Regions from separate parts of the Limnobacter sp. SAORIC-690 genome, predicted to be linked through region 1. Evidence: predicted binding sites of a transcription regulator. Region 1 holds the regulator's gene; the other holds the start of a gene.
What was found. Region 1 encodes HrcA, which represses chaperone genes, less so after heat shock. Its sites were predicted from a motif close to TTAGCACTCNNNNNNNNNGAGTGCTAA; they were not measured.
Positions count from the first base shown of each region.

Region 2: a site for HrcA is predicted at 5,006-5,032, ahead of BSZ31_RS00815 (co-chaperone GroES). Genes of this name have one in related genera too.

Region 1 covers NZ_MQVZ01000001.1:3,092,142-3,107,940, reverse strand. The annotation lists gene recN (DNA repair protein RecN) at 1-1,177, opposite strand, end outside; gene BSZ31_RS14760 (NAD(+)/NADH kinase) at 1,167-2,120, opposite strand; gene hrcA (heat-inducible transcriptional repressor HrcA) at 2,212-3,228, shown strand; gene hemH (ferrochelatase) at 3,294-4,400, shown strand; gene grpE (nucleotide exchange factor GrpE) at 4,544-5,143, shown strand; gene dnaK (molecular chaperone DnaK) at 5,256-7,208, shown strand; gene dnaJ (molecular chaperone DnaJ) at 7,354-8,481, shown strand; gene BSZ31_RS16960 (hypothetical protein) at 8,585-8,935, shown strand; partial or broken gene BSZ31_RS14725 (ScpA family protein) at 9,025-9,902, opposite strand; gene BSZ31_RS14720 (DUF3460 family protein) at 9,915-10,097, opposite strand; gene BSZ31_RS14715 (SulP family inorganic anion transporter) at 10,143-11,849, opposite strand; gene metG (methionine--tRNA ligase) at 11,859-13,934, opposite strand; gene BSZ31_RS14705 (fimbrial protein) at 14,158-14,688, shown strand; gene BSZ31_RS14700 (molecular chaperone) at 14,705-15,484, shown strand; gene BSZ31_RS14695 (fimbria/pilus outer membrane usher protein) at 15,515-15,799, shown strand, end outside.
Region 2 covers NZ_MQVZ01000001.1:167,617-183,415, reverse strand. The annotation lists gene BSZ31_RS00835 (glycosyltransferase family 39 protein) at 1-625, opposite strand, end outside; gene BSZ31_RS00830 (type B 50S ribosomal protein L31) at 702-953, opposite strand; gene BSZ31_RS00825 (methyl-accepting chemotaxis protein) at 1,212-2,879, shown strand; gene groL (chaperonin GroEL) at 2,964-4,610, opposite strand; gene BSZ31_RS00815 (co-chaperone GroES) at 4,653-4,943, opposite strand; gene BSZ31_RS00810 (peroxiredoxin) at 5,149-6,006, shown strand; gene BSZ31_RS00805 (TRAP transporter substrate-binding protein) at 6,007-7,020, opposite strand; gene BSZ31_RS00800 (nitrogen regulation protein NR(II)) at 7,134-9,023, shown strand; gene BSZ31_RS17130 (response regulator transcription factor) at 9,111-9,473, shown strand; gene BSZ31_RS17125 (response regulator transcription factor) at 9,482-9,778, shown strand; gene BSZ31_RS00790 (hypothetical protein) at 9,757-10,323, opposite strand; gene BSZ31_RS00785 (chloride channel protein) at 10,320-11,708, opposite strand; gene BSZ31_RS00780 (DEAD/DEAH box helicase) at 11,834-13,735, opposite strand; gene BSZ31_RS00775 (hypothetical protein) at 14,097-14,687, shown strand; gene dacB (D-alanyl-D-alanine carboxypeptidase/D-alanyl-D-alanine-endopeptidase) at 14,763-15,799, shown strand, end outside.

The sequences.
Region 1 (15,799 bases):
CAACTACGAAAACGCCACCTTGCATGCTGAGTGTTTGCATGGATTCAGTCACGCGTTTTGACAAAGCCAGAGCAGCTTTTTTGCGCGCTGTACAAAGCAGATCGGCTTGTGTTTCATAAGCTTGCCGCGCGGCAGCCAGTTCCTTCTGCAGCTTTTCTACATCGAAACCTTCCTCAAGCCCCTTGATTTCGGCTTGTACGCTTTCCATTTCCGTGTGAAGGGTTTCCGGCTGAATGCGCAGTTTGCGGGCGGTTTCATGCCAAAGCGACATGCGTGCTTCCACTTCAGCCAGTGTGTCTGGGTCCAGGTCGCTGTGTTTCAGGTAATTGCCCAAATCGTAGCTGGCTTCCCGAATCAATATTTCGCCTTCAGACAGTGTTTTGACCACGCCTTCCAGAGCCGGGTCGCGGGTGCTTAAGTGGCTAAGCTTTTCGATGACTTGGGTAAGTTGATCGAGCAGGGCATTTTCATTTTGCGACAGCACATCGCTTGCGTGTTGCGTGCCCTCGATCAATTCGGCGCCATGGCTCAACCGATCAAAGTCACTGCTGAGTGTTTCCCATTCGCCGGCCTTCGGTGCCACTTTGCTCAGTGAGTCCAGTTTCCATTGCAAATTTTCAAGGCGCGCTGCTCGGTCTTCCTGGCTGCTTTGGGCCTGTTTCAGGGTTTTTTCCGCAGTTTTCAATCGGGAATAAGTTTGGGTAGTGGCCTGGACCAGGTCGCCGTGTTGGCCGAAGTCGTCCAGCAAGCGCAGTTGCTCCCCAGGCTTTGCAAGCGTTTGAAACGCGTGTTGCCCGTGAATGTCGATCAAGGTTTCAGACAATTCTTTCAGCGTGCTGGCAGGCACCGGCGTCCCGTTGATGTAGGCCTTTGACCTGCCATTCGATTCAATGGCCCGGCGAAGGTGCATTTCGCCCTCGCTACAGTCGATGGATTGTTCATCGAGAATGGCTTTGGCCGCAGGGTTTAACTCGAATACCGCGGTGATATTGGCGCGTTCACAACCTTCCCGAACCTGCGAGGCGTCTGCGCGCGCACCGAGGCACAGCGACAGCGCATCAATCAAAATGGACTTGCCCGCGCCAGTTTCGCCGGACAACACCGACATGCCTGGGGCGAAATGCAAATCGAGTTTGTCGACAATAACGAAATCTTGAATGGTCAAACTACTTAGCATGGCCGCTGTCTCTGAGTCCTCGAGTTTTGTGGGGGGCTTCTGTGGGGCTTGCACTCCAGTGCAGTTTTTGCCTCAACATGGCGAAGTAATCATATCGTGCCGGGTGCAAAAGCTGGATAGGGTGTGGTGACACCTTGATCCGTATTTGATCACCCACTTTGGCGCGGCCATTGAACTGCATGTCAAAGTGCACGCCGGTCTGCTTGCCGCCCGTCACATGGATATCAATCGTGCTGTGTTGGGGCAGCGCGATTGGCCGGTTGGTAAGCGCATGCGGCGCTACCGGTACGATAAGCAAGCCGGCCAGACTTGGGTGCAAAATTGGGCCATCGGCCGACAAGGCATAGGCTGTGGAACCAGTTGGTGTCGAAATAATAAGGCCGTCTGCGCGCAGGTCGTACATAAACGTACCATCAACCTCTACGCGAAGTTCGACCATGCCGCCCACGATACCGCGGCTGATCACAATGTCATTTAAAGCAATGTGATTTTCCACCACTTTGCCTTGTCGCAAAATTTGACCTTCAAGGTAAGCCCGGTTTTCCGAGACCGATTGACCGTTGATGGTGTCGATCAGGGTGGGGTTGATGTCGTCGAGGCGAATGTCGGTGAGAAATCCCAGACGGCCCTGATTAATGCCGATCAAGGGAATGTTGCAGTCGGCCAATTCTCGGGCTGTGCCCAGAAAAGTGCCGTCGCCACCAATGATGACCGCAATTTTCGCCTTTTTCTTGATCAGGGCCAAATTGGCAAATTCGAAGTTGGCTTCATCACATTCAGGTTTTGATTTTCTGGAAGAACCGCTGTTCAACATGGAATCGCACACCAGCACTTGGAAGGCGTTGGCGGCCAGCAGGTCAACCACACTTCGCCAAATGGCCTGTTTTGGGGAGGCGCCATGTTTGGCAAACACAGCAATGCACATCCCTTTCTGTTTCGGCATTCTTGATTCCCTGTTTTTGTCGTAAAGTGAAGCCTTGGTTTTAATCCTAAGCCCAATCGTATCGCAACCCGCATTTGAAGTGACATTGATGATAGACGAACGCGCCCGTTCCATATTGAAAACATTGGTTGAAAGGTACATCACTGAGGGTAACCCGGTGGGTTCGAGGGCTTTGTCCAAATATTCGACGCTCGATTTAAGCCCGGCCACTATTCGAAACGTGATGGCGGACCTTGAAGAACTGCGCCTGGTGGTATCGCCCCACACTTCGGCGGGTCGAGTGCCCACGCCTCAGGGGTACCGCATGTTTGTTGACTCCCTGCTTACCGTAAAACCTTTGGCAATCGATGTGCAATCCGCCCTAAGCGGAGGAATTCTGCGTGAGGACCCCAACCGTGTTTTAAACAAGGCGGTGAACCTGCTTTCCAGTTTGTCCTCTTTTGCCGGGGTGATTACAGCGCCGAAAAAGGCGGCTTTGTTTCGACACGTGGAATTTTTAAGTTTGTCGGATCGAAAGGTTTTGCTGATTATCGTGACGCCCGATGGTGATGTGCAAAACAGAATATTGATTGTCGAGAAGCCTTACACACAAAGTGAATTGACCATGGCGGCGAATTTCTTCAACCAGCATTTTGCAGGTTTGAGTTTTCAGCAGGCCAAACAAAGGTTGTCGGAGGAATTGCACCAAATCAGCCAGGACATCAGCAAGTTGATGCAAGCTGCCGTGAATGCGGGTACAGAATCTGAGGAAAGCCAGGCCGATGGTGTGTTGCTGTCGGGAGAGCGAAAGCTGCTGGATGTATCGGATTTGTCGACGGACATGGAGCGCCTGAAAAAGATGTTTGGCGTGTTTGAACAACGCACTGCGTTGTTGCGCCTGCTTGAAAGCTCCAACAGGGCCGAAGGTGTGCAAATTTTCATCGGTGGTGATTCCAGCTTGGTGCCCATGGAGGAGATGAGCGTGATCTCGGCGCCTTACCATGTGAACGGTGAGGTGGTTGGCACTTTGGGCGTGATTGGCCCCACACGCATGGCCTACGAGCGGTTGATTCCGATTGTGGACATCACATCGAAGCTGGTTTCTTCGGCTTTGTCGGATCCGGAGTAGGGTAAGCCACCCCGGCAGTCAGCTTTGGGTATACTTTCAGCCTTGATGTTCATTAGGTAGTATCCATGCGCACCGAAGCTCCATTTCGTCACGGCACGCCCCAGAAAACCGCGGTCTTACTCGTTAACCTTGGCACTCCAGACAATGCAGACACACCATCGCTTCGGCGTTATTTGAAGGAATTTTTGTCTGACCCACGTGTGGTTGAAATTCCCAAGCTGGTGTGGTGGATCATTTTGAACTGTATTATTTTGCAGATTCGCCCCAAAAAATCCGCAGCCAAATACGCCACGGTGTGGACTGACGAGGGCTCGCCTCTATTGGCCATTGGTAAAAGGCAGGTCAAGGTGCTTAGCGAGGCTTTCAAGGCCCGGCGCTGGGATGTTCGTGTTGATTTGGCGATGCGTTATGGCAACCCCTCGGTGGCCAGTCGAATGGATCAGCTTCGCAAAGATGGTTATGACCGTGTGCTGGTGTTCCCTCTGTATCCTCAATATGCGGCGGCTACTACTGCGTCGGTGTTTGATGCGGTGTTTGACTGGGCCAAGCCGGTCCGCAATATTCCCGAATTGCGTTTGGTGAAGCATTATCACGATCACCCGGCTTATGTCCATGCCCTGGCTGAGAGCGTGCGCAAGCACTGGCAAGTCAATGGGCGCCCGAATTTTGATCAGGGTGATGTGCTGTTGTTCAGTTTTCACGGTGTGCCTGAAATGACTTTGCTCAAGGGCGACCCTTACCATTGCGAGTGTTACAAAACTGCGCGCTTACTGGGCGAGGAATTGGGGCTGCAAAAGGGCAATTACAGGGTTACGTTCCAAAGCCGGTTCGGCAAGGCCAAATGGCTGGAACCATACACCGATAAAACCCTGGAAGCCTTGGGGCAGGCTGGTACCAAGCGTATTGATGTGATGTGCCCAGGTTTTATGGCCGATTGCCTTGAAACGCTGGAGGAAATTAATCAGGAAGGCCGGGAAGACTTTCAGCATGCGGGGGGAGGCGAGTTCCATTACATTGCCTGCCTGAATGACAGCGAGCTGGCCGCGGCCATGCTGTCTGAAATTACTGCGCAGCACATGCAGGGCTGGCCAGTCGACATGGGTTACGAAGAATCCATGGCACAGGAACTTGCCGAGAGTCGAAAATTGGCGCTTGAAATGGGCGCGCAATAAGTTTCTGCCAACAATTCAGCGTAATTCTGCGTATTTTTACTTTGTGGGCTTGAATTTCGCGTTCAAGCCCTCATTTACCGCCAAGAGTAGGGGCGACCGGTAAAGGCCTGTCGCCTCTTTTGAATTTTAATGGAGGAAAAGACATGTCAGAACCCACTGGAAAGCCGGCCACGGACGAACAAACGTCTGCCCAGGCACCAGAAGGTCAGCAGCAAGGCGCGCAGACCCAAAATGAGACCGAACAGGCTGTTCAGCAAGAAGCGCCCCAAGACGAAATCTCTGTGCTGAAGGCGGCATTGGAAAATGCACACCATGAGGTAGAGAAATCCAAGGAGGTGTACTTGCGCCTGGCGGCTGACATGGAAAACCTTCGTCGTCGCACGCAAGAAGACGTGGCCAAGGCACACAAGTACGCCATTGAATCGTTTGCTGAATCCTTGGTGCCGGTTCGCGACAGTCTTGAAATGGCACTGGCGGTAGAAAACCAGACCCCGGAAGCATTGAAAGACGGCGTTGCTGCAACACTTCGTCAGCTGGAAGCCGCATTTGAGCGTGGCAGGGTGATGGTGCTTAACCCCGTGGGCGAAAAGTTTAATCCCAACCAGCACCAGGCGGTGGCCATGGTGCCGGGAGACTCTGTTGAGCCCGCTGTTGCGCCCAACCATGTGGTGGCGGTGTTGCAAAAGGGTTATTTGATCAATGACCGTGTGTTGCGACCCGCTTTGGTCTCAGTTGCACAATAGGCGGCGCAATAAATTTTTGAAGCTGGGTTGAAAAACCCCTTGAACTGAAGGGCTTTAGCCCCATATCAGCTTTAACCGAATATTACTGAATTTAGAAATCACGGAGAAATTCATGGGAAAGATTATTGGCATTGACTTGGGTACCACCAATTCTTGCGTTGCGGTATTTGAAGGCGGTGGTTACAAAGTGATCGAAAACTCGGAAGGTGCGCGTACAACCCCTTCCATCATCGCTTACATGGAAGATGGTGAAATTCTGGTGGGTGCACCCGCCAAGCGCCAGGCCGTGACCAACCCCAAGAACACCTTGTACGCTGTAAAGCGTTTGATTGGTCGCAAGTTTGAAGACGCCGAAGTGCAGAAAGACATCGACATGATGCCTTTCAGCATCATGAAAGCTGACAACGGCGACGCATGGGTTGGCGTACGTGATCAAAAACTGGCGCCCCCACAGGTGTCGGCTGAAGTGCTGCGCAAAATGAAGAAAACTGCGGAAGACTACTTGGGCGAAGAAGTAACTGAGGCCGTGATTACAGTGCCTGCTTATTTCAATGACAGCCAGCGCCAGGCGACGAAAGACGCCGGCCGTATTGCCGGCCTGGACGTAAAGCGCATCATTAACGAGCCCACCGCAGCCGCTTTGGCGTTTGGTATGGACAAGGCCGAGAAGGGCGACCGCAAAATTGCAGTGTACGACTTGGGTGGTGGTACCTTCGACGTGTCGATCATTGAAATTGCCGACATCGACGGCGAGAAGCAGTTTGAAGTGCTCTCTACCAACGGTGACACTTTCCTGGGCGGTGAAGATTTTGACCAGCGCATTATTGACCACATCATCGACGAGTTCAAAAAGAACAATGGCGTTGATTTGTCGAAAGACCCAATCGCTTTGCAGCGTATCAAGGCTGCCGCCGAGCGCGCGAAAATTGAATTGTCTTCTTCACAGCAAACTGAAATCAACGAGCCCTACATTGCGATGGCCAACGGCGCACCCGTGCACCTGACCACCAAGCTGAGCCGCTCCAAGCTGGAAGCGCTGGTTGAAGACCTGATTGCCCGCACAGTTGAGCCCATGAAAATGGCTTTGAAAGATGCAGGTGTGTCCACTTCACAAATTGACGACATTATTCTGGTAGGCGGTATGACCCGCATGCCCAAAGTACAGGAAGCGGTTAAAAACTTCTTTGGCAAAGAGCCCCGCAAAGACGTAAACCCAGATGAGGCCGTGGCTGCTGGTGCTGCAATTCAGGGTTCCGTGTTGAGTGGTGATCGCAAAGACGTGTTGTTGCTGGACGTGTCACCGTTGTCTTTGGGTATTGAAACCATGGGCGGCGTGATGACGAAGATGATCGAGAAAAACACGACCATCCCGACCAAGTTCAGCCAAGTGTTTTCAACCGCGGATGACAACCAGCCTGCCGTAACCATCAAGGTGTTCCAGGGTGAGCGCCAGATGGCCAACGACAACAAGAGTTTGGGTGAATTTAACCTGGAAGGTATTCCACCCGCGCCACGTGGCGTGCCGCAGATTGAAGTGACCTTTGACATTGATGCCAACGGTATTTTGCATGTGTCTGCAAAAGACAAAGGCACTGGCAAAGAAAACAAGATTGTGATTAAGGCCAACTCTGGTTTGAGTGAAGATGAGATCCAGAAAATGGTGAAAGACGCCGAAGCGAATGCGGCCGATGACGCCAAGCGCCGTGAGTTGGCGGAGGCCAAGAACCAGGCAGATGCACTGGTGCATAGCACCCGCAAGTCGCTGGGCGAGTATGGCGACAAACTGGAAGCTGGCGAAAAAGAAAAGATCGAAGCGGCATGCAAGGCTTTGGAAGAAGCTGCCAAGGGCGAAGACAAAGACGCCATTGATGCACGCACCAAAGAATTGGCCGAGTCAGCCCAGAAATTGGGCGAGAAGATGTACGCAGACATGCAGGCCCAACAAGCTGCAGAAGGAGCCGCGGCAGGTGCAAACCCAGGTGGTGCCGAGCAGCAGGCCTCTTCCAAGAAAGACGATGCTGACGATGTAGTAGATGCAGACTTCAAGGAAGTGAAAGACAAGTAATGTTGGCAGCGAGGCGCCTTTGTGGGTGCCTCGCCAAAAACCAAGGGCACACTGGCTGGCTGCATATGTTGCGGTTTTTCAGTGAAGCCCTTTTTGTACGAATAAAAGCAGTGTTTCGCGAACAGCTGCATGAAACGAGACTGACATGGCAAAACGGGACTTCTACGAGATTTTGGGTGTACAAAAAAATGCCACAGACGATGAGCTGAAAAAAGCCTATCGAAAAATGGCCATGAAGTATCACCCCGACCGCAACCCAGACAGCAAGGATGCGGAGGCCAAGTTCAAAGAGGCCAAAGAAGCCTATGAGATGTTGACTGACCCCAAGAAACGTGCGGCCTATGACAGACACGGCCATGCGGGTGTGGACCCCAATATGGGTGGCGGCGGTGCAGGTGGCTTCTCGGATTTCTCAGATGCCTTCGGCGATATTTTTGGTGATATTTTTGGTGGCCGCGCAGGCGGTGGTGCTTCTCGCCAGTCGCAGATGTACCGTGGTTCAGACCTGAAATACAACATGGAAATTACGCTGGAGCAGGCGGCCAAAGGTTTTGATACCCAAATCCGCGTGCCGGTTTGGGACAACTGCGGTACTTGCTCTGGAAGTGGTGCCAAGCCGGGCACCAAGCCTGAAACCTGTTCTACCTGTGGTGGATCGGGTGCGGTGCGCATGACCCAGGGTTTTTTCAGCGTGCAGCAAACCTGCCCGAAGTGCCATGGCACCGGCAAGATGATTCCGCACCCCTGCCACGACTGTGAAGGTTTGGGTCGCAAGAAGACCAATAAAACCCTGGAAGTGAAGGTGCCCGCAGGTATTGACGATGGCATGCGCATTCGCTTGAGTGGCAAGGGCGAGCCTGGTGTGAATGGTGGCCCCGCTGGTGATTTGTACGTGGAAGTACACCTGAAAGAGCATGCAGTTTTCCAGCGTGATGGTGATGACTTGCATTGCGAGATGCCGGTTTCATTTGCCGCTGCTGCGTTGGGCGGCACCATTGAGGTGCCCACTTTGGGAGGTAAAGCGTCATTTGATATTCCTGAAGGTACGCAAACAGGTAAAACATTCCGTTTGCGTGGCAAGGGCATCAAGGGTGTGCGTTCATCCTACCCTGGTGATTTGTTCTGTCACATTGTGGTGGAAACGCCGGTGCGCTTGTCAGAAAGACAGAAAGAGTTGCTGAAGGAATTTGAGCAGTCTTGCACGGCTGATGGTGACAAGCACTCGCCGCGGGCGAAAGGCTGGATGGACAAGGTCAAAGACTTTTTCGGCTAACTGACTGTTGCGTGGCATTGGCACGTTTTTGTAAGGTTTGGGTGCTGCACCGCCTCGCCTTAGCAAGTCTTCTGATTCCGGCTTGATGCTTCTGGCTTGGGGCATGCGAAACGCGAACGCGTCTTCGCATCGATTGCTGCGCAATCGCCCCGCGCTGCGAATCCGCCGGGAAGCCTTGCAAAGTCGGCAAGGCGGTGCAGCATCCAAACCTCACGTAGCGCACCATGCTCGCGCAAGCCGCAAGCCGCAAGCCGCAAGCCGCAAGCCGCAAGCCGCAAGCCGCAAGCCGCAAGCCGCAAGCCGCAACTCGCCAGTCACCAGCGTTTGCTGCGCGGGCTCGGTAAGCATGCCCTTGCAGCGCCAGTCAAGAAAGCCTGCCCTTGGTGTTGATTCACCGCCTGTTCGGCTGAAAGCCGAAAGCGCAGCCCGCCCGCTTTTTAGCGGGTGCGCTTAGGGTGGTTCATCAACAACAAGGGGGTAGTCAGGCTTTCTGGCGCAAAAGGGTATGCGACTGGGCCACCCTCAGAAAACGGATGTGCCGACTTACGCAGGAATGATGCTGTCGACGCCGTTGCCACCTGTGGCTTCATACCCAAGCCGAACATAGATCGGCGCAAACGGTTCAGCCTGCGTTACTTTCACCAAGCCCTCACGGGTCAGCTCCAGCATGGCGATGAAGTTCACCACCACCACGGGCACGCCACGTTCAATGTCGAACATGTCGAAAAACTCAACGAACTTTTGGGTTTGAAGACGACGCAAAATCATGGTCATGTGTTCACGCACCGACAATTCTTCTCGAGAGATTGTGTGCGCCTTCACCAGGGATGCGCGACGCAAAATCGCCTGCCAGGCATCACGCAGTTCTTCTGGGTTTACATCAGGAAAACGTTCAACAGTATTTGGGTCGTGGAAGGCGTGAGCAATCCAGAAATCCCGACCCACCAGGGGCACCTTGTCGAGCTCTTGCGCTGCCAGCTTCATTTGTTCGTATTCAATCAGCCGGCGAGCCAGCTCGGCGCGCGGGTCTTCCGCTTCTTCTTCACCATCTTTGGGAATCACGGGCAACAGCATTCGAGATTTGATCTCGATCAGCATGGCGGCATGAGCAGGTATTCAGCAGCCAACTCAAGGTTGCGGGTACGAATTTCTTCAATGTAGGTGAGGTACTGGCGGGTCAGTTCCGCCATGGGAATGTCGAGAATGTTGAAGTTTTGCTTGCGGATCAGGTAAAGCAGCAAATCCAGCGGGCCTTCAAAAGCCTCCAGAAACACCTCCAGTGCGTCTGGTGGTATGTACAGGTCTTTGGGCATGTTGAACAGCGGTGCGCCATACAGACGGGCCAAACCCACACCATCCACCGTGTTGGGGGTGCTGTCGTTGGGGTTTAGTACGCTGATGTCGTCGAGTTCGCTGCTCAAAGTGGCTGCACTTTATTTGCTTTGATACACATAGGGTTTTTGTGCAACCTTGGCTTCCTTAAAGCCTTCTTGAAGCTTCTTGTCCAGTTGTTTGTCCCACAATAGGGCGCGACCTTTTTGCTGTTCGTTTTCCAGATGGGGACGTTCAGTTTTGAGTTGTGTTAAAAACTGGGTTGCTTCAGATTCGTATTGCATGGTGGCGTGCCAAATAAATGGTTTTTAAAGGATATTTCTATTTTATCAGGCGCCAGCCCGATCCTCGATGGAAATTGCATGGGCGTGTGCCATCGCTGCAGAAAAGTCGATTTGTAGTTGCCCGGCATGGAGCTGAGCCATGAAACCGCTGCGTTTGAACAGGGATAACGCCTGACTGTTCAAGCCGCAAAAGATCAGTGTGTGACCCGCACGCTGTAAATCAGCGTTCAGTTCTTCAAGGCATTCCAGCGCTGTGGTGTCGATTGAAATGGTTTGATGAAGATCGAGAACCAAAATTCGAGTGGTCTTGCTGGTGTTCAAAATCAGATTCTCTATCTTCCCGACCACTGCAAAGAAGAGAGATCCATAAATTGTGTAGGCCACAATACCCTTGGCGCGGTCTTCATCTTTGAGGTAAACGGGAATAAATTCGGTGAGCGTGGATACCCGGTAAATGAAAAATATCCCGGCTAGAACCAGGCCAACCTCAACAGCCACGGTCAGGTCAACAATCACGGTGAGCAGAAAGGTGGCCAGCATGATTATTTTGTAGACATTGCTGTACTGCTTCAATTTTGGGAATTCTCGCCATTCACCCATGTTGTAGGCCACGAACATGAGCACCGCCGACAATACCGCCAAAGGTATGTGAAAAGCCAGTGGTGCAGCCAACAGCATTATGGTGAGCAGCACCAATGAATGGATGATGCCAGCAATCGGCGAGTTGCCTCCAGAACGGATATTGGTCACTGTGCGGGCGATGGTGCCCGTGGCCGGCATGCCGCCGAACAGGGGCGAGGCGATATTGGCCAAACCCTGAGCCATCAATTCCTGGTTGGGGTCGTGTTTCTCATGGGTAATGCCGTCGGCCACGCGCGCGCACAACAGCGATTCGATGGCGCACAGAAATGCAATGGTCAAGGTGGGGCCAATTAGCGTTTGAACGCTGGCCAACTCGATGGACGGCAGGGTCAACGTTGGAAGGCTGCGTGGAATTTCGCCAAATTTGCTGCCGATGGTTTCAACGTCAAGCCCAAGAATGTAGGCAGCCAGGGTGCCAGCAACCAGCAATATCACAGAGCCGGGAACACTTTGAAGAATTTTCGGAAACGTGCCTTCAGAGTGTTCTTTGCTGAGCACAGCAAACAATTTGGGCCATAGAAAAAGGAACGCGAGGCTTATGCTGGCAAGCGCGAATGCAGACCAATTGAGGCCAGGAATAGCCTGCAGCAAGGCCCAGTTCTTTTCAAAAAAATTGCCTTGGGTCACATCAATGTTCAAACCAAAGAAATCTTTGATTTGAGACAGTGCAATTAATACCGCGATGCCGTTGGTAAAGCCGATCACAATGCTGACCGGTATGAGTCGCACTAGGCTTCCTAGGCCAGTCAAGCCCATGAGGAACAGTAGCCCCCCAGCCATCAGTGTGCAAACGATCAGGTTGGCCACGCCATATTGGTTGACGATGCCGAGCACCACCACGATAAATGCACCGGCAGGGCCGCCAATTTGAACGCTGGATCCGCCAAAGGCGGAGATGATGAAGCCCGCCACAATGGCGGTGAAAAGGCCGGTTTGGGGCTCAAGCCCGCTGGCAATTGCGAAGGCCATGGCCAAAGGAAGGGCAACCACGCCCACGGTAATGCCTGCCCCCAGGTCTTTCAAAAAACGCTGGGAGTTGTATCCCTGCAAGCTGTCCACAATACGTGGTTTGAATGGCTTGAGCGTTTTCAGAAACTGGGGGGTGGCCATGTTTTCCTTTTAGCTGATTTTCATTCCTGGCGTAAGTTTGCCCAACGCTGTCAGGGTGCTTAATGCGGTGTCGTCATCCGATGCTGCACACAACACCATGCCTTCAGAAAGTCCAAATTTCATTTTGCGTGGTGCCAGGTTGGCCACCACCACAACGTACTGCCCTGTCAGTTGCTCTGCCTGATAGTGCGCAGCGATACCCGAAAAAATATTGCGTGGTTTTTCTTCGCCCAGATCGACCGTGAGTTGAAGTAATTTCGTGGAGCCTTCCACTGCCTTGCACTCTTTCACCAAACCAATTCGTAGGTCAATCTTGGTGAAGTCATCAATACTGATGTATTCGCCTGACGCGGTGCTTGCAACTGACGTGGCAGATTTTTTGGCGTCGGTTTTCACAGGGGATGCTGAAGTAGGCGCCAAAGATTGTTTGTTGGCGTCTATCAAAGCGTCGATTTGCTTTTGATCCACGCGCTGCATCAGGTGTTTGAATGCCTGCACAGGTGTCGCGCTGCTCAACGGAGTATTCACATCGGCCCAGGTCATTGGCGCGACACCCAAAATATTCTCGGCGTTGCCGGCCAGTACTGGCAGCACTGGTTTCAAATACAGGGTGAGCAAGCGGAACGCTTCAAGACAAATCGAACAAGCGGTTTGCAATTCAGCTTGCTTGTCCGGGTTCTTGGCCAATTCCCATGGCTTTTCCTGATCCACGTAGGCATTCACTTTGTCGGCGCAGGCCATGACTTCGCGAATGGCTTTGCCATATTCACGTTCGTCGTAATGTGCAGCAATTGCGGCAGCCTGTGCGCGAATGTCTGCAAGCAGCGGGTGTTGCATGGCGGAATCAAGCACGCGGCCTTCGAAGTTTTTCACCAGAAAACCCGCGCTTCGGCTTGCGATATTGATGTATTTGCCGACCAGGTCACTGTTCACTCGGGCGGTGAAATCTGAAAAACTCAGGTCCAGGTCTTCCATGGTGGAATTGAGTTTGGCCGCAAAGTAGTAGCGCAGCCATTCCGGGTTCAAGCCCTGTTGAATGAAGCTTTCGGCGGTAATGAAGGTGCCGCGGCTTTTGCTCATTTTCGCGCCATCGACTGTCAAAAAGCCGTGTGCGTTGACCTTGGTGGGCGTGCGCAAACCGGCAAACTGAAGCATCGCTGGCCAAAACAGGGCGTGGAAATACAGAATGTCTTTGCCGATGAAGTGAACCATCTCGGTGTTGGTGTCTGCTTTCAGAAATTCCTGATAGTCCACGCCGATTCGTTCACACAGATTCTGGAAGCTGGCGAAATAGCCTACAGGTGCATCCAGCCACACGTAGAAGTACTTGCCGGGCGCATCTGGAATTTCGAAACCGAAGTAGGGTGCGTCGCGGGAAATGTCCCAGTCGGCCAGTTTGCCGCTGCCTTCTTCACCCAACCATTCCTGCATTTTGCGACTGGCTTCAACTTGCAGGCGGCCTTCGCTTTGAGTCCATTGGCGAAGGAAGTTTTCGCAGCGCGGGTCTGAAAGCTTGAAGAAGTAATGGTCGGAGCTTTTGCGCACAGGGGCAGCACCAGACACTGTGGAGTAGGCGTTTTTCAGCTCAGTGGGCTGATAGGTGGCACCGCACACCTCGCATGAATCACCGTATTGGTCTTTCGCACCGCACTTTGGACACTCGCCCTTGATAAAGCGATCGGGCAAAAACATTTCCTTGACCGGATCATAGAACTGTTCAACCGAACGGGTTTGGATCAAACCCGCATCACGCAAGCGCGTGTAAATGGTCTCGCAATGGGCTTTGTTCTCGGGTGCGTTGGTGGAATAGTAGTTGTCAAAGCCCACATGGAAGCTGGCAAAGTCGCGTTGGTGTTCTGTGCTGACTCGAGCAATCAATTCTTCGGGGCTGATGCCCTCGGCTTGCGCACGCAACATGACTGGAGTGCCGTGGGTGTCATCGGCACACACGTAGTACACCTCGTTGCTTTGCATTTTCTGGAACCGAACCCAGATATCGGTCTGAATGTATTCGACCAAGTGGCCCAAGTGAATGGCACCGTTGGCATAGGGCAGGGCAGAGGTAACAAGAATTCGGCGAGTCACGATGTTGTTCTTTGAGGTTGTTCTAAACGCAAGGCATCTATTGTACGCCCTAATCATTGGCCTGCCGCCCTTTGGGAAGGCAGTTGCAACCAACCGATAACCCGGTTTTCCTTTTCTTGAATCAGAAATTTCCTACAGCCCTACAGGTTTTGGATTACAGCATTCAGTTGCGCTGCAGCATAAGCTTAACTGGCTGATTTGATTAACAAACTTAGGAGAATTCATGATGTTAAAAAAGTTTGCTTTTGTAGCCGCAGTTTGTGCTTTGCCGGCACTTGCCCAGGCCAACAACACCATCCGTTTTGTCGGGGAGGTAACAGCACAAACCTGTTCGGTTTCTGTCAATGGTCTGCAAGCGAATCCGGTTGTTCTGTTGCCCTCGGTGGCAGTTGCTCAATTGAATCGAACCGGAAATGCGGGCGAAACACCGTTCACAATTTCGGTACAGGGATGCACCGCAAATGAAGAAAATCCCATTTCGGTGAGCACAGTGTTTGTCGCAGCTGACATGACCACAGCTGGCAATATTGCCAATACAACAGGCACGGCCAGCAATGTGGAATTGCAGTTGTTGAATGCTGTGAACGGAACACCGGTAAATTTGCGCACAACTTCCTCCGTTCCCCTGGCCACGCTTGCTGCTGGCAGCACTTCAGCGGAACGTCAGTACGCGATTCGGTATTTCACGCCAAGCAATAACGCCACCGCTGGTTCGGTAGGTGGTTCTTTGCAGTATTCGTTGGCTTATCCCTGATTGAGGCGAATGAAGTATGCATGCGACCAATTCCATCTTTGCTGATCGATTATTCGTACCTTTGATGCGCGCTGTGTTGCATGTGGTGTTGGCGCGGGGTCCTTGGTTGGTTCCAGCGCCAAGCCAGGCTAGCGTGGTTATTGAGGCTACCCGGGTTGTTTACAGCGCTGCTGTTGCTCAACGGGAAGTTCGAATTTCGAATGAGGATGACTTTCCCAATCTGATTCAGGTGTGGGTTGATTCTGGGGATCCTGAATCAAGACCCGATGCACACGATGAGCGCTTTTTCATTACTCCACCCGTGTTTCGGATGGAGCCAAAAAGTGGCCAATCGCTCAGGCTTCGGTACCTCGAAAACGATTTGCCCAAAGACAGGGAAAGTCTTTTTTACTTGAATGTACTGCAAGTTCCGCCAGTGAGTTCGGATCAGCAGGACAACAACAAGGTGCTTGTCATGATTAGGAATCGATTGAAACTGTTTTATAGACCCGAAACCATTCACGCAGACCCAGCTACGGCGGGAGATGCCATTGAATTTCAGATTCAGAAGCGAGATTTGGGATACGTTTTGGTGGCCAGCAATCCGTCTCCATTTTTCATCACTCTGACCGGATTAAAACTGAGTTCTGAGACTGCTGATTACACAGTCGACTCACGAATGGTGGCTCCATTCGCCCGCCAAATGTGGATGGTTGACGATCCCGAGGTTACGGATCAGGGTGAAATTTCCATTCGCTATCAGTGGATTGATGATTACGGCGCGGGCCGCCCCCGAACTGCGAACGTGCAAAGGTGAGTTGTCATGTGCTTCGCAGGGCGATTGTTTTTGCTGACAGTACTGTACGCAGCATTCCCGGGGACTTTGCTTGCAGAAAGCAGCGCAAACCTGGCGGGTGTTGCTTATCAGTTCGACAGTAGTCTGCTGATGGGGGCATCGGTTGATCTGTCACGTTTTAATGCCAGTGACTGGTTTCCGGCAGGCAACTATCGCGTTGATCTGTACATCAACCAGGCATTTGCCGGGCGCGAAGATGTAGCTTTTCAGGCCAATGAGTCTGGGCAGCCATTGCCTTGCTTGAAGCGGGATCTGCTGGAGCAGGCAGGCGCGGTG
Region 2 (15,799 bases), 2.9 Mb from region 1:
CACGTGCAAAAAAGGCGATGGCAATACCCGCGCCCAGCATCCAGCCCGCGCCAATTGGCCGGTCAAGCGAGCGCACCGCACCCAGCAACATGATTGAAATGCCAGCCAGTTCGGCAATTTCAGGCACCTGCATGTGGGAGCGAACAAGAAGGCCCAAAGTACCCAAAAAGCAAAGTACCGAGGCATCTGCCACAGCACGGGCGTAATCGACCCGGGTAGGTGCAGTGCCAAGTGGGTCTTCGGGTTGAAGCTCAACCCGCTTGGCCAATCGGTAGGTGGTGTTCCAAATGGCCCAGCCGGCCAAAATCATCCAAAATACATTGCCCAAGCGCATGGCGTCATCGAGCCAGTTGTGGGGCAGGTCGACAGCAAGTGCCAGTTTTCCGAACAAGCCTGCAAGCCAGGCCGACAGCAGACCGCCTTCGACATACATGCGGTCGCCAATCAGCGACATCGCCCATTCTGAAAAAGGCAGTTGGGAAAAGGTAAAGCTTTGGCCAAAGCCCGCGGCGTCGTCAGGTTTCCAGGGCGTGCGCGCAAAAAGGCCCGGCAAAATGTAGAGCAGTATCAAGCCCCACAATAGCCTGCGCGACAAACGAGTGTTGTTGGCTGCGGTAATGACCATGTTCTTATTGTGTCCGTAAAAACAAAAGGCAGCCAGTTTGCCTGAGCTGCCTTTTTATGATCACTTGCGCGAAAAATTACTTCTTGAAGCGATCGAAACGACGACGGAACTTCTCAACGCGACCAGCGGTGTCCACGATTGTGTTTTGTGCGCCGGTGTAGAAGGGGTGAGATTCAGAGCTCACGTCCAGCTTGATCAAAGGGTATTCCTTACCTTCGTGTTCTCCGGTCTCGCGGCTAGGCGCGGTAGAGCGGCAAATGAATTTGAAGCCGTTGGACATGTCCATGAACAACACTTCGCGATAGTTGGGGTGAATGCCTTCTTTCATGAGTTTCTCCGTTGCAGCCAACCTGGCGGTTAATTGGTCTCATTGGTGTGAGTGCCAACCGACAAAGCCAAATCACTTGCTGGTTAATTAGGTAACCGCAAATTATAGGGTTGTGGACTTGTAAGGTCAAGTAAGAATTTGACTCAGGGTTGAATAAAACGGGCTAACCACCTGTTGGGGTTCGTCGCCAATTCAGGGGGCGATTGTACTTGCCGATAGGCACATGCTGGTGGCTGTCAAAACCACATCAACAACACCATGAAACATCAATTTACCCTGACTCAAAAAGCCTTGGGCATTTGTGCGGTTATCGCCTTGATTGTTGCCGCATCGCTGTTTTGGGTCACTATTCAAATGAATCGCCTGACCGAACTGGAAACAGTGGGCACCGCAAAAATTGTTCAGGAGAACGAGGTGAGCCGCTTGATTGCCCAGGCCAATCACCACACTACGAAAATGGCCTCTTCGTTTAAAAATGTGCTGTTGCGGGGCGAGGGTGAAGGTGCGGCAGACAAGTACAAAAAGGAATTCTCCAAGTATGTTCAACAATTTGAGCAAACCACGGCCGATCTGTTAAAAAACCAGGCGGTTGCCTCCGATTCCGCCCGTATCAGAGCAATTCAGGCGTGGCAGAACGATTTCAAAGCAGCATCCGCTGCCTATGCAACGGCTTTGGCCAAATACGATCCGGCGTTTCCGTTTCAATACCGTGAGTTGGATAAATCGGTGAATGGCATGGACCGCCCGGTGGTCAAGGCAGGTTCGTCGATTGAAGAGTTGGGCTTGCAAACTCAAACCGCTGCCATCAACAAACTGACACAGGAAATTCATGCCGAAACAGGGCGCCTGCTTTGGACTTTGTACGCAAGCATGGCCTTGACCCTGACTTTTTTATGCACAAGTCTCATGGTGTATGCACGTTCAGTTCGGCAGAGTTTGGGCGCTGAGCCTGGCTTTTTAGCCACGCAAGCCAGCAAAATTGCTTCAGGCGATTTGCAGTGTGCCGAGATGTCGAACCTTCAGTCAAAGCCTGGCAGCGTGACGGCCGTGTTCGAGACCATGCGATTGGCGTTGCTTGATTTGGTACGCGATATTCGGGAGAGGACCCGCGCTGCTGAGCGAAGCCTGGACAGTATTCGTCAACAGTTGGGCGTGGTCGATGAGTCCGCTGTCTCCCAATCCAATTCCAGTTCGGAAATGGCTGCAGGTATTGAGGAAATGTCTGCGAATATTTCGCAATTGTTTGATGTGGCTGAGCAAACCAAATTGGCGGCGGAAGATTCAAGTGCTGAATCAGAGTCTGGTTTGAGTTTGGTGGAGAGCACTTCCGAAGATGTTGAGAAAACTGCCCAGGGTGCTACTCAGCTAAGTCAAACTGTTCATGAATTGGGCAGCCAGTCTGACCAAATCAGTCAAATCATTTCAGTGATCGAGGAAATTGCAGGTCAAACCAATTTACTGGCCTTGAATGCCGCCATTGAGGCTGCACGTGCAGGTGAGCAGGGGCGGGGATTTGCGGTGGTTGCAGATGAAGTAAGGCGGTTGGCCGAGCGAACTACTCAATCAACTTCTGAAATTGAGCAAATGGTGGGGGCCATTCAAAAAGGTACTCAAAACGTAGTGACCGAGATGACTGGTTGGGCTTGCAAGGTGTCCTCAAGTTTGGGCCGCATGAATCAGACCAGGGATTTGATGGGCACGATAAGGAGTCGCGCAGGTGATGTGAAAGTGATGGCTTCCGAAGTGACCAGTTCCTTGTCTGAGCAACGTTCGGCTGCGACTTTGTTGTCGACCCAGATTGAGAAGTATGCGGCGATGTCGGAGGAAAACGCGAATTGCGTGGGTGAAATTAGAAAGTCTTTGGTGGAATTGACAGAGGCGTTTTCTCAGCTGAATGCGCAGTGCGGGAAGTTCAAGATAAGCTGATAAAAAAACCGCTGGCCCGGTTCACACCCAGCCAGCGGTTCTGTTTTCAGGCAAGCCATGCCTGGTAACAGGTAACAAAGGCAATTACATGCCCATGCCGCCCATGCCACCCATGCCGCCCATACCACCCATGTCAGGTGCTGAGGGCTTGTCATCAGCCGCATCAGCAACCATGCAATCGGTGGTCAACATCAGTGATGCGATTGACGCTGCGTTTTGCAATGCAGTGCGGGTCACTTTGGTTGGATCCAAAACGCCCATGTCAACCATGTCACCATACTCGCCAGTCGCGGCGTTGTAGCCGTAGTTGCCTTCGCCGCCCATTACGTTGTTGGCCACAACAGATGATTCCTCACCTGCGTTGGTCACGATCATGCGCAGTGGCTCTTCCATGGCACGCAGAACAATCTTGATGCCTGCGTCCTGGTCTGGGTTCAATCCCTTCAAGCCAGCAATCTTGGCACGTGCGCGCAACAAGGCAACGCCGCCGCCTGGCACAATGCCTTCTTCCACAGCTGCGCGCGTGGCGTGCAGTGCGTCTTCAACACGTGCTTTCTTCTCTTTCATTTCCACTTCTGTGGCTGCACCAACCTTGATCACGGCAACACCGCCGGCCAGTTTGGCCACGCGTTCCTGCAGTTTCTCACGGTCGTAGTCAGAAGAAGATTCTTCGATCTGGCCGCGAATCTGCTTCACACGGGCTTCAATGTTTGCACCGTCGCCAGCACCGTCGATGATCGTGGTGTTTTCTTTGCCCACTTCAATGCGCTTGGCTTGGCCCAGGTGTTCCAGGGTCACAGTTTCCAGGCTCATGCCAGTTTCTTCAGCGATTACAACGCCGCCAGTCAAAATGGCGATGTCTTCCAGCATGGCTTTGCGGCGATCGCCGAAACCAGGCGCTTTCACTGCACAAGTTTTCAAAATGCCACGAATGTTGTTCACAACCAAAGTTGCCAAGGCTTCGCCTTCGATGTCTTCAGCAATAATCAACAGTGGGCGACCAGCCTTGGCCACTTGTTCCAGTGTGGGCAGCAGGTCACGAATGTTGCTGATTTTCTTGTCGTGCAGCAGCACGAAGGGGTTGTCCAGTGCAACAACCTGCTTTTCCTGGTTGTTGATGAAGTAGGGGCTCAGGTAACCACGGTCAAACTGCATGCCTTCTACAACATCCAGCTCGTTGTCCAGGCTCTTGCCGTCTTCAACAGTGATCACGCCTTCCTTGCCCACTTTTTCCATGGCTTCAGCAATGATGTTGCCGATGGATTCATCGCTGTTCGCGGAAATCGAACCGACTTGTGCAATCGCCTTGGTGGTGGCGCATGGCTTGCTCAATGCACGCAGTTCAACGATCGCAGCGCTTACGGCCTTGTCGATGCCGCGCTTCAAGTCCATCGGGTTCATGCCGGCGGTCACAAACTTCATGCCTTCCTTCACGATAGCCTGAGCCAGAACAGTCGCGGTTGTTGTACCGTCACCAGCGTTGTCGGAAGTGCGTGAGGCCACTTCTTTCACCATTTGTGCGCCCATGTTTTCGAACTTGTCTTTCAGTTCGATTTCTTTGGCCACGGAAACGCCGTCTTTGGTGATGGTGGGGGAGCCGAATGAGCGCTCAAGTACCACATTGCGACCACGTGGGCCCAAGGTTACTTTCACTGCATTGGCCAGAATGTTCACGCCACGCACCATACGGCTGCGTGCGTCGTCGCCGAAAAATACTTCTTTAGCTGCCATGATTAATCTTCCTTTTGAATTCTGTGTGATTAAGCTTCGTACTTAAGCTTCAATAACGCCCATGATGTCTTCTTCGCGCATTACCAGCACTTCCTTGCCATCCACCTTGATGGCCTGGCCGGCGTACTTGCCGAACAACACGCGCTGGCCAACCTTCACATCCATGGCGATCAGCTTGCCGCCGTCATCGCGCTTGCCTGGGCCAACTGCAATCACTTCACCTTGATCGGGCTTCTCGGCGGCGGCTTCTGGGATCACGATGCCAGAGGCTGTTGTGCGCTCGCTGTCGAGACGCTTCACGATCACGCGATCATGCAACGGACGAATGTTCATGGATACCACTCCTAAATTTGTCTTTTAAAAAGAATTGCTTAGAGAAACTGACGGATGCCTTGTTAGCACTCGCCGTCATCGAGTGCTAATAATAGGGGTGGGGGGGAGGTATTTCAAGGGGCGGGATGAAAAAAAGTTGCCTGCAAGCAGGGTGTCAGTCACTTTTGTTTACACTAGGGGTCGATTTAATACAACGCCCCACAGAATGAACAAAGCAAAGTCGGTTTTCATTGTCCTGTTTTTAGTCTTGATCAACCTGAGTCTGTTGCACGTGGCTACCCTGAGTTGGCACAGCCCGCTTGGCCCTGGCTGGATAGGGGTGTTTGTGTTGGCTTTGCCCAATTTTTACCTGTTTGTGTGGATGTTCATGCGCAGGCGCGCCCGAACATCGCGCAACCTTCACTTGCTGATGGCTGCCAACCTTACCGGCATTGCCCTGGTGTTGACCGATCCGGGCATGGAGGCAAACCCTTGGCCTTTAATTCTTGGCAATCTGATCTTTTTTGGAAGTATTGCTTACATCTTCTGGTATTCCAATCTGGGTGAACGCAACAACGCGATGCTCAATGAGGGTGAAAAACTTCCCGTATTCGAACTCAATACCCTGGATGGTGAATCTTTTTCGAGCGAGCAGTTCAAAGGGGCTGCATGGTTGCTGATGTTTTACAGGGGCAATTGGTGCCCGTTGTGCATGACACAAATTGGCGAAGTGGCGGCACGTTACATTGACCTTGACCGCCTGGGTGTGAAAGTGGCGCTAATCAGCCCGCAGCCGGAGACCAAAACCAAAGAACTCGCCGAGCGATTCAAGGTGCCGATGAGGTTTTTTGTAGACACTGATTTCAAGGCCAGCAAGAAGTTAAAGCTGGTGCATGAAGACGGCGTGCCATTTGGCCTGAAGTGGATGGGGCATGGAGAAGACACTGTGTTACCCACGGTTTTGATCATCAACAAACATGGGCGAATTGTGTATTCCGACCAAACTTCAAATTACCGTGTTCGACCGGAACCTGAGCAGTTTCTGGAAGTGGCACGCCAAAAGCTGGGCGGGGCCGAGTCCTGATTATTTGGCCGCGGCAGCCTGATCAGCCGCGGCTTTGCGTATGCTGCTGATCAGTTCCTTGCTGATGCGGCTTTCCATGCGCCGGTGTACCGGTTCAAGTGCTTTGCGCCACAGGTCAATTTCGGCGTTGCTTAATGTGGTTACTTTGGTGTTTTTCGATTCCTTGACCTTGTTTAAGGCTTGCGCGTTCAGTTTCTCGGCTTCGTCGTCGTTTTTGCGGGTTGCGTCGACAATGCTTTTTTCAAGCGTTACGCGAATGTCTGCTGGCAAGCTGTTCCAGAACTTGCGGTTAACGATTACCGCATAGCCCAGATAACCGTGATTGGTTACCGCCACATACTTCTGAACTTCGTGCATTTTTTTGGAGTACAGATTGGAGGGTGGATTTTCAGTGCCATCGACCAAACCGGTCTCCAGTGCGGTGTGTACATCGGAGAAAGCCAGCGGAATTGGCGTGGCTCCCAGTGCTTCCATTTGGGCCTCGAGCACCCGTGAAGGCTGAATTCGCATGCGTTTGCCTTTCAGGTCTTCGGGTAGTCGAAGCGGTGTGTTGGCGCTCATCACCTTGAAGCCATTGTCCCAGTAGGCCAGGCCCAATATTCCGCGGTCTTCAAGTTGGGCCAGCAGCTGCTTGCCGATTTCACCTTGAGTGACGGTTTTTAGCACCTGGCGATTCGGGAAAATGTAGGGAAGGTCGAACACCTCGAAATCCCGCATGCCCAGTTGGCCGAACTTGGCCAGCGAGGGAGCCAGCATTTGAACAGCTCCCAATTGCAGGGCTTCAAGTTCTTCCCGGTCTTTGTACAGCGATGAGTTCGGATAAACCTCTACTTTCACCCGCCCGCGGGTGCGTTCTTCCACCAGCTTTTTGAATTCAAGCGCAGCAATCCCCTTTGGGGTGTTTTCATCAACAACATGGCTGAACTTGATCAGGATGGGCGGTGCCGCACTGGCAGGTGCCAATGCAACGCCGTGAAGCCCAAGCAAAATTCCTAGTGCTGACAGATATTTCATATTGCGGCTAGTTGGTAAGTATTCATTGAAAATTCCAGAGTAGGACCGTCCTCACCATTGTGGGTTTCCACATGCTCTGAAATCTTTTCGTCATTTCGTGGCACTATCCAGCCATGCAAGTGTTCGCCCCTTATGAGCCCAATTTAAAGAAGATCAAGCGCCGCCAAGCCATGAGGTTTGGCATGCCTGTGCTTGTATTTTCACTTTTAATGGCCTTGCTGGTGGCGGCAGTTTACTACGCCCAGCAAGATGAACGTGACCAAAACCAGGCAAAACTGATTGCAGATGCGCTGTGGGCTCGTCAGAACATTCAGTTTCAAGTGGGTGGCTTGATCAATTCGTTGCAAGCGCTAACAAACGATTCGCTCATCTATCCGTCGGCACGCCTGGCTGCAAGCCTGAATCAGTTGAGCCGTAGCTCTGGCGAATTGGTCGCGGTGTTTCGTGGACCAGAGCTGGTTCCGATTGTTAACCTGGAAAATAATTTTGACGAATACGATTTAGAGGCGGTTCGCAATTTGATTTCAGCGCCAGTCAATCAACGATACGAATCTCGCCTCGACGGCCTGGTTGGGCCTTTTTTGTTTCAAGGGCGGCACTACGTGGCCAACGTCAGTGTGGCCCAGCGTGGAGATGCTGTGACTGCGGGTCTGATCGATCTTGACCTGATGCTTGAAAAAGAGTTGCCCTGGTGGTTTGCACAAGACAATCAGGTGGAACTACTGGATGCAAGTGGTGCCATTTTGTCGCGCCTGGTCAAAGCCAGCCCGGGCGCTGGCGTGTACATGCACACCACCTCACTGGAACTCGGCGGGCTTCAATTTCAACTCAGGGTCAACAGTATTCAAGAAGGCCCCCGATTGTTTAACTATGGCATTACCGGCGCATTGGCATTTTTGCTCATGTTGCTGTTGCTGAGTTTCATCATGTTGTGGCGAGACTCCCGCCGCCGTCTGGAAATTGAAGCTCGCCTGGAAGAGGAAAAGTTGTTTCGCCAATCCATGCAAGATTCCATGGCCGTGGGTTTGCGTGTATGGGACTTGCAGGGTTTTATTCGCTATGTGAACCCGGCATTTTGCAATATGGTGGGTTACAAACCCGAAGAACTCATCGGTATTCCACAACCCTTGCCTTATTGGCCCAGCAAAAGCACAGAGGAATACAAAAGATTGGTGGCTGATGTCATTTCAGGCAATGCCCCACCGGAAGGGTTTGAAACCATTTATCAGCACAAGAATGGCAAGTTGATTGACGTACTGATTGTGGAAGCGCCGCTGAAAGACGGCCGGGGCGTGCACACCGGGTGGATGAGCTCGGTCATCGACATCACCGATCGCAAACGTTCGGAATCCTTGATTGCCGAGCAACGCGAAAAATTGCAAGCGGCCTCTCGATTTGCCTTGGTGGGTGAAGTGGCCTCCAATATTGCGCATGAATTGAATCAGCCACTCGCCACGATGGTCTCTTATGCGCAGGCCGGCATGAATTTAAGCCAGCGTGGTGCCAGCCTTGAAATGTATGGCCAGTTATTTGAAAAGTTGCGCGATCAGGCGCAGCGTGCTGGCCGTGTGGTGGGGTCTGTTCAAAACCTGGTGCGTAAACGTAAGCCCACGCGCGAAAATGTTCGTGTGGCCGATTTGATCGATTCCATTCAGTTCATGGTCAATTCCACTGCCATGCTTCACCAGGTCCGTTTGCATTTTGACATCGGTGCACCCGATTTCGTGTTGTATATCGACCGAATCATGGTGGAGCAGGCTTTGGTGAATCTGGTTAAAAATGCATCTGAGGCGTTCACTGCCTCGCAACGAATTCGCAATGTGTGGATACGCGCGCGCCAGTTGGAGAATTCCTTTGAGTTTTCAGTGCGCGACGATGGTCCCGGCTTGAGCTTGAACAACACTGAGAAAATGTTTGAGGCCCTTGTGTCGACCAAACCAGACGGGTTGGGGCTGGGGTTAAGCCTGTGCGCTCTGTGGCTGAATCTCATGGTGGTCGCTTGAAAGCCGAGGCTGTGCCTACTGGTGGCACGTGTTTTACAATGGACTTGCCGATGGCAGTTAAAGAATTCGTGGAAGGAGAGCAGTCAGTTGGAGCCAACTAAAAAAGTACAGGTGTTGCTGCTCGATGATGATGACGATTTGCGCGAGGGCATGAAGTGGATGTTCGAGACCGTGGATCTTCCCATGCAGGGGTTTGCAAATTTCGAAAGCTTCAAGTCCAGGCTAGATGAATATGTCGGCAGTGATGCTGAACTTTGCCTGTTGCTCGACTTGCGCATGCCCGATATGTCGGGTCTTGAGGTGTTTGAGTGGTTGAAGCGCAGCGGCTACAGCCTTGATCGTTTGCCCGTCATTTTTCTCACCGGGCATGGCGATATTTCCACTGCTGTTGAGGCTGTAAAAATGGTGCATTCGATTTTTATGAGAAGCCCACCACTGATCAGCGTTTGATTGAACGGGTGAAACAGGCACTTCAAAAATCAGGTGAGTATCTGGTTAATCTGGAAGTACTTAAACAATGGTCCGAGCGAATTGACCGCCTGTCGCCTCGCGAAAGAGAGGTGATGTTTCTGGTGGCCAAGGGCAAGCTGAACAAGGTAATCGCCTCTGAATTGGACATTTCCATGCGCACAGTTGAAGTGCACCGCGCCAATGTGTTTGACAAACTCAAGGTGCGCTCAGCTGCGGAGTTGGCCACTCTGCTGAGCCGCCTCAGCGACCGCCTTGGCTTTGATCAATTGGCGGGGCTGGAATAAATTTCCACCATATTGGGTAGGCGAACTGCATCGCCAAACAGTGGGCTCGACGTGTCAGGGTGTAGTTCCAGTACCAAGGCTTTGCGGGCCAGGCGGTTGTCCCTGAAGTAGTGTTGAACAGCATCCAGCCTTTGGCTAGCCACAGCAAGATCAAGTTCCGCACTACCCCCGGTTTGTGTACTGGATCGAATCAGGATCGGGCCAGATCTTCCTGCCTTGGTGGCGTTATTCAGGGCCTCGAGCTTGGGCAGACAGTTCGGCGGAATTTCAGTTTGTCCCGGCTTGAAATGGATCAGCAATTCAAGTCGCCGGTCTTCTCTGCGAAGAGTCAGCGCAGCTGCGGTACTTTGAGACTCTGAAAGTGCGTTGACTACGCCGTTGAACAGGTCAAGCGTGGGTTGGTAGCCACAGTGCATTTCCGGATTACTTAACCGTTGAATCACGCTTTCGATAGCCTGCGCAGGTTTGACCAAATAAAGCGCAGCAAGCGCCAACAATCCGACAATTTTTCCCGCGCCGCACTTGGTGGTTGAGCGTTTGCTCATTTCTTGTCGTCAAGGCCAGAGGTTTCAGCAGGCTTTGCTTCCGATGCTGATTCCGGTATTGGCGCTGGTTCTGTCTGAGCAAAGCTCACTTTGATTTGATTGGCAAGCAGGTGATAAATGGACGCAGGCAAAATGCGTTTGCTAACCTGCGTGGAGATGGCCGATACGAAAATCAGCGGCATGACCAAATCATGGTTGTCGACCATTTCCAGCACAATCACAAAAGCGGTAATCGGGCAGTGCGTGACTGCGGACAAAACACCGACCATGGCCAGCAGCATCAGTGGGGCGGTCTCGCTGTTGGTTAGCCCCGCAAAAAAGTGACCGAAACCCGCGCCAATGGACAAGGTGGGTGAAAATACACCGCCCGGTATGCCGCTGGCAAACGACACCACCGTTGCCACCATTTTCGTAAGCCAGAACATGGGTGAAAGTTCTTCACTGTCCTGAAGTGCAGCTTTTGTTTCTTCATACCCCGCGCCGAATACCTCGGCACCAAACACCAGAGCCATCAAGGACAGCATGACCCCACATCCGGCTGCAAACCGGTAAGGAAAACGGCTGCGCAAACCACCCAGAAAGCTGGTGCTGGACACCAGAATCAACATGCTCCGCCCGTAAAGACCGCCTACTATTCCGGTGAGAATTGCCAGAGTAAAGATAATCAGCCATTCTTGCCCCCAATCAATGGTGGCGTTGGAATAGCCAAAATATGAGTAGTTACCTTGAAGAATCAGTGCGACCAAGCCGGCCAGCACAATCGCCATCAGCAGGGCAGATGTATGCCGCATTGTTTTGCGGCGCCCCAATTCCTCAAAAGCAAACATCAAGCCGCCCAAGGGGGTGTTGAAGGCTGCAGCAACCCCGGCCGCACCGCCTGCGATGATCAAGGAGCGCGTATCAAATAACTTGGCGATGTTGGGAAAACGACCTGCATAGGCCATCAGTGCTGCGCCAATTTGAACCGTAGGGCCCTCGCGCCCGGCGGCTGCGCCCGCTGCAATCACGAATGGGGTAATCAACAGTTTGCCCAGAAAAGCACGTGGGCCCAGAAGCCTCTCCATCAAACGTGGTTTGGGGTGTTTGGTGACCTTGATGGCCTGCGGAATGCCACTGCCGCCAGCGCCCCAGAAAATGGTGTTGACCAGCCACAGAGCAATTGGAAACACAATGGGAGGCAAGAGCAGCGCGACCCACATGTGCTCGGCAAACAGTTCTTTGTTCCACTCGCCTGCAAAGTCAGACATCCATGCGAAACCCACCGCAAGAAAGCCCACCAGCAGGGAAAAGGCGTAGATGACGGAGACAATCATGCCTCGGTCTGCCATGAAACGTGAAAGTCGAGCGCTTTGCGCCAGCCACTTGCTTTTGGAATTTGGCCGCACGGTGGGAGGTTTCCTGCTTGGTTGGTCAACAAGCTTTAAATTGTCGCATAAAAACAAAAAACCCTCAGGCTTTCGGCTGAGGGTTTTTCTCGGGGTTTCCCCCGTGCTGCTTTTACTCTGCTTTTTTAGCCAGCGCGGCGGCGGCTGAAACCACCACGGTCACCCATATTGCGTGCCGCGTTTTCCTTGCGGGCACCAGAAGCATGTTCGCGCTTGGGGCCTGAGGGAGCAGTTGTACCTTCGGCGCGGAAGGCTGGGCGAGCACGCTCTTCAGAGCGTGGGAAGCTTGGGCGCTCTGCGTCACGGTTCCACTTTTTAGGCGCATCGGAGTTGCCTGAAAAGCCGGAAGGCTTGCGGTCACCAAAGGAGGGCTTGTCGCCAAACGACTTGCGCTCACCAAAGGGTTTGCGATCGCCGAATGAAGGCTTGTCACCAAACGATTTGCGTTCACCAAAAGGCTTGCGATCGCCGAAGCTGCGCTCTTCACCTTGAACAAACGGCTTGCGGTCGCCAAAGCTGCGCTCTTCGCGGGCTTCGTAAGGTTTGCGATCACCGAACGACTTGCGCTCACCAAATGCGGGCTTGTCGCCGAACGATTTACGCTCGCCGAATGCTGGCCTGTCGCCATACGATTTGCGCTCGCCGAAAGCAGGCTTGTCGCCATACGACTTACGTTCGCCGAAGCTGCGCTCTTCGCGCGCTTCGAAGGGCTTGCGATCACCGAAAGAAGGCTTGTCGCCGTATGTTTTGCGTTCGCCACCGCCAAAGCTGCGGCCTTCGGAACGACCACCGCCGTTGCCAGCGTAACCGCCGCCACCGGAGCGACCACGGCCACCGCCAGGCTTGCCGCCACCACGGGGCGCTTGTGTGAAGTTGCCGCGTGGCTCCAAGCCTTCCACTTGCTCTTCGGGAATGCGTGAATTGATGAAACGCTCGATGCCGCGAACGCTGATGATGTCGCAGGCTTCAGCCAATGTAACCGCAACACCACTGCGGCCAGCACGGCCGGTACGGCCGATGCGGTGCACATAGTCTTCCGACTTCATGGGCATGCCGTAGTTGATTACGTGAGAAATTGCAGGCACATCCAGGCCACGGGCAGCAACATCCGTTGCAACCAATACCTTGATGTCGCCTTTGCGAACGCTGGCCAAACGGCGGTTACGCACCACTTGTGGCATACCACCGTGCAGGGCGCAGGCGCGTACGCCTTCGTCGGCCAAATCGCGGGCCAGGTTTTCAGCATCAATTTGTGTGCTGGTAAATACAACAGCCTGAACCATGTCAGGGTGCTCCAGCCAGTGGTTCAGCAGCTTGCGCTTGTGGCCACGGTTGTCGGCCCACATCAGTTTTTGAGCGATGTCGGTGTTGGCTTCGTTCTGAGCCGCCATTTCAATGCGCTTGGGGTTGTTCATGATATTTTCGGCCAAACCAATAATGCGCTTGGCAAAGGTGGCGGAGAACATCAGGGTTTGAATGCGGTTGCCGCACAGCTGGTCGATCGCTTCCAGGTCTTCAGAGAAGCCCAAGTCAAGCATACGGTCTGCTTCGTCAACAATCAGGGTGGTGACCGTGCTCAGGTTCAATTTGCCCTGTTGGGCCAAATCGAGCAAGCGGCCGGGTGTACCCACAACAATGCGCGCACCCCGCAGGCTGGCCATTTGCTTGCCGTAAGGCATGCCACCAACCACGGTTGCTACACGAACACCCTTGGTGAATTTCACCAGGTTGATCGCGTCTTGGCTAACCTGTTGGGCCAATTCACGGGTGGGGCACAACACCAAGCATTCTGGGCCGGCTAGCATTTCCATGGGGCTTTGTTCGCCGGTCATCATGCGATGCATGACGGGCAGCAGGAAGCCGAAGGTTTTTCCGCTACCGGTTTGGCTGGAAACCATCAGGTCGCCGCCGTCTTTGCCCAGGGGCACGACTTCTTGTTGTACGAGTGTAGGGGCAGTAATGTTTAAAGCATTCAGGGCTTGCAGCAAAGGCGCGGCAAGACCCATGTCATCAAATGACATAGACATAATAAAAGTTCCAATTCGATGTGGACTTAAAAATTCATCGACGAACAGAAATAAGACGACGCGGCTAGGAACTAGATTGTTCCGGATGGTCGCAAGAGAACTGGCGGCGATGGGCAAAGCACAGCTTCAAGAGCTTGTGCCAACAAAGGCAACCCAACGCGGTCCAATGGTGAGAATCGTAAAACGACCCGTTGATTTGCAATCTGGAGCGAAGTCTACTGGTTTTGGGTGCAATGCACAAGAAAAGATTGTGGGTAAAACCACAATTAGAAGAAAAACACCAACATCCCCGCACTTGCCTATCAATTTTTCCGGGATCCGGACGTTATCACCTGTAGAGGTAGTCAATCAGGACTGGATTATGAGAAAACTGAAGATATTGATGGTGGCAGGTGCTGCAACCATGCTGAGTTCATGCGATCTGTCGCAGATCCCGGGCCTGACAGGCAAATTGTCGATGGAAGACAGCAAGGCGGTGGGTGCGGCGTGCAGGCATTCTGGCCGCGCACTGGAAGATTGTTTTACCTTGAACCCAAATACACACCAGTCCGGTGTGTTTGAGGGGTGGCGCGATATGAACGATTACATGTTGGCCAACGAAATCGAGGTAGTGAAACCCGAGATTCGGAATTCGGCTTTCAAGCAGGAAAGGACTTCACTTGGTTCGCCTGATCTGCAGGCCACACCGGCTGATCCTGGTTCTGCGCCGGTGGGTAGGCCTGAAGAGGCAGTTCCGCTGGCGCAGGGACGGCAACGCTGGTTGCCCAAGGGTGTTGAAGATCCGGCTGCAACAGACTCTGCTGTGGCTCCTTCCGCCCCTGTGGGCAAGGCCGATGCCACCGTGGCTGCTCCTGCGGTAAGTGCGGAAGAGGCTCCCACTCAAGAGGCGCCTGCTGCAGATTCGCCGTCGAGGCCATGGGAGCGTAAAAAGGACCCGAAGAAACACACCTGAGGACAGTGGCTGCCTGCCACAAGGTGGCACGAGTGATATCCTGAAAGTTCACAATTGCACTTCAGGATTTCACGCGTGTCAGTTCGTAAACTAGGTGGTGTACTCGTCCTTTTCAGCTTGGCTTGGCCACAAGCCGCATGGTCTAACGCAGTTGATCCTCAGGTTCGGGCTTTTCCTTCCAGCGTGACTCAGGCCTTTGTCAAAAAAGGCATTGCATCAAACGATTTCACAGCATACGCATTGCCCATTTCACCTTTCGTCCACCGAAAGCCGCAAGCTTACGCGCATGGTTCCAGTCAACTGGTCAACCCGGCTTCAGTGGCCAAGGTGTTTACCACTGCGCTGGCTTTGCAAAAGCTGGAATCCACTTATCGTTTCAAAACCGGTTTTCATGCTGACGCCGAGCCGGTGGATGGTGTGTTGAACGGTCCCTTGTACATCAAGGGCAGTGGAGATCCTGCATTTTTGAGTGCTGACCTGTGGGCTTCGCTTCGACAACTTCGAACCAAAGGTGTGGATGTAATCAACGGCCCGGTTGTTTTGGATGACTCAGCATTTACCGAGCAAATGCCCAGCCTTGGCCTTGCAGAGGAAGATGCATTTGATGACGCGCCTCACCGGGCCTACCATGCGCAACCCGATGCCTTGTTGCTGAATTTTGGTGCCATGTCGATCGACCTGAAAATCAATGAAAACACGGTCGTGGTTGTGCCTGAGGAAGCTCCCAAAGATTGGGCATTTGTCTCGGAAATCAATTTGACCAGTGGCGGTTGTGGTGCCTGGAAGAACGGCATGTCAGTGGATTTTTCAAAGGCCGGGCGCAATGTGGTGGTGACAGTGAAGGGCAATTACCCGCGTCGTTGCGGTCAGTCGCGCTTGCCCATTCGGGTGCCCGCGCAGGATTGGTTGTGGGAATCCTGGGTGAAGGAAATCTGGTTGCAGTTGGGTGGCAAGTTTGCCGGTCCACATGGTGGTCAAGTGATCAAAGGGGTAACACCAGCCAACACCATTGCTTTGTACACGCATTATGGGAAACCACTGAGCGACCTGATTAAGCAGATCAACAAATGGTCCAGCAATGTGATGGCTCGCCACCTTGAATTGGCGGTGGC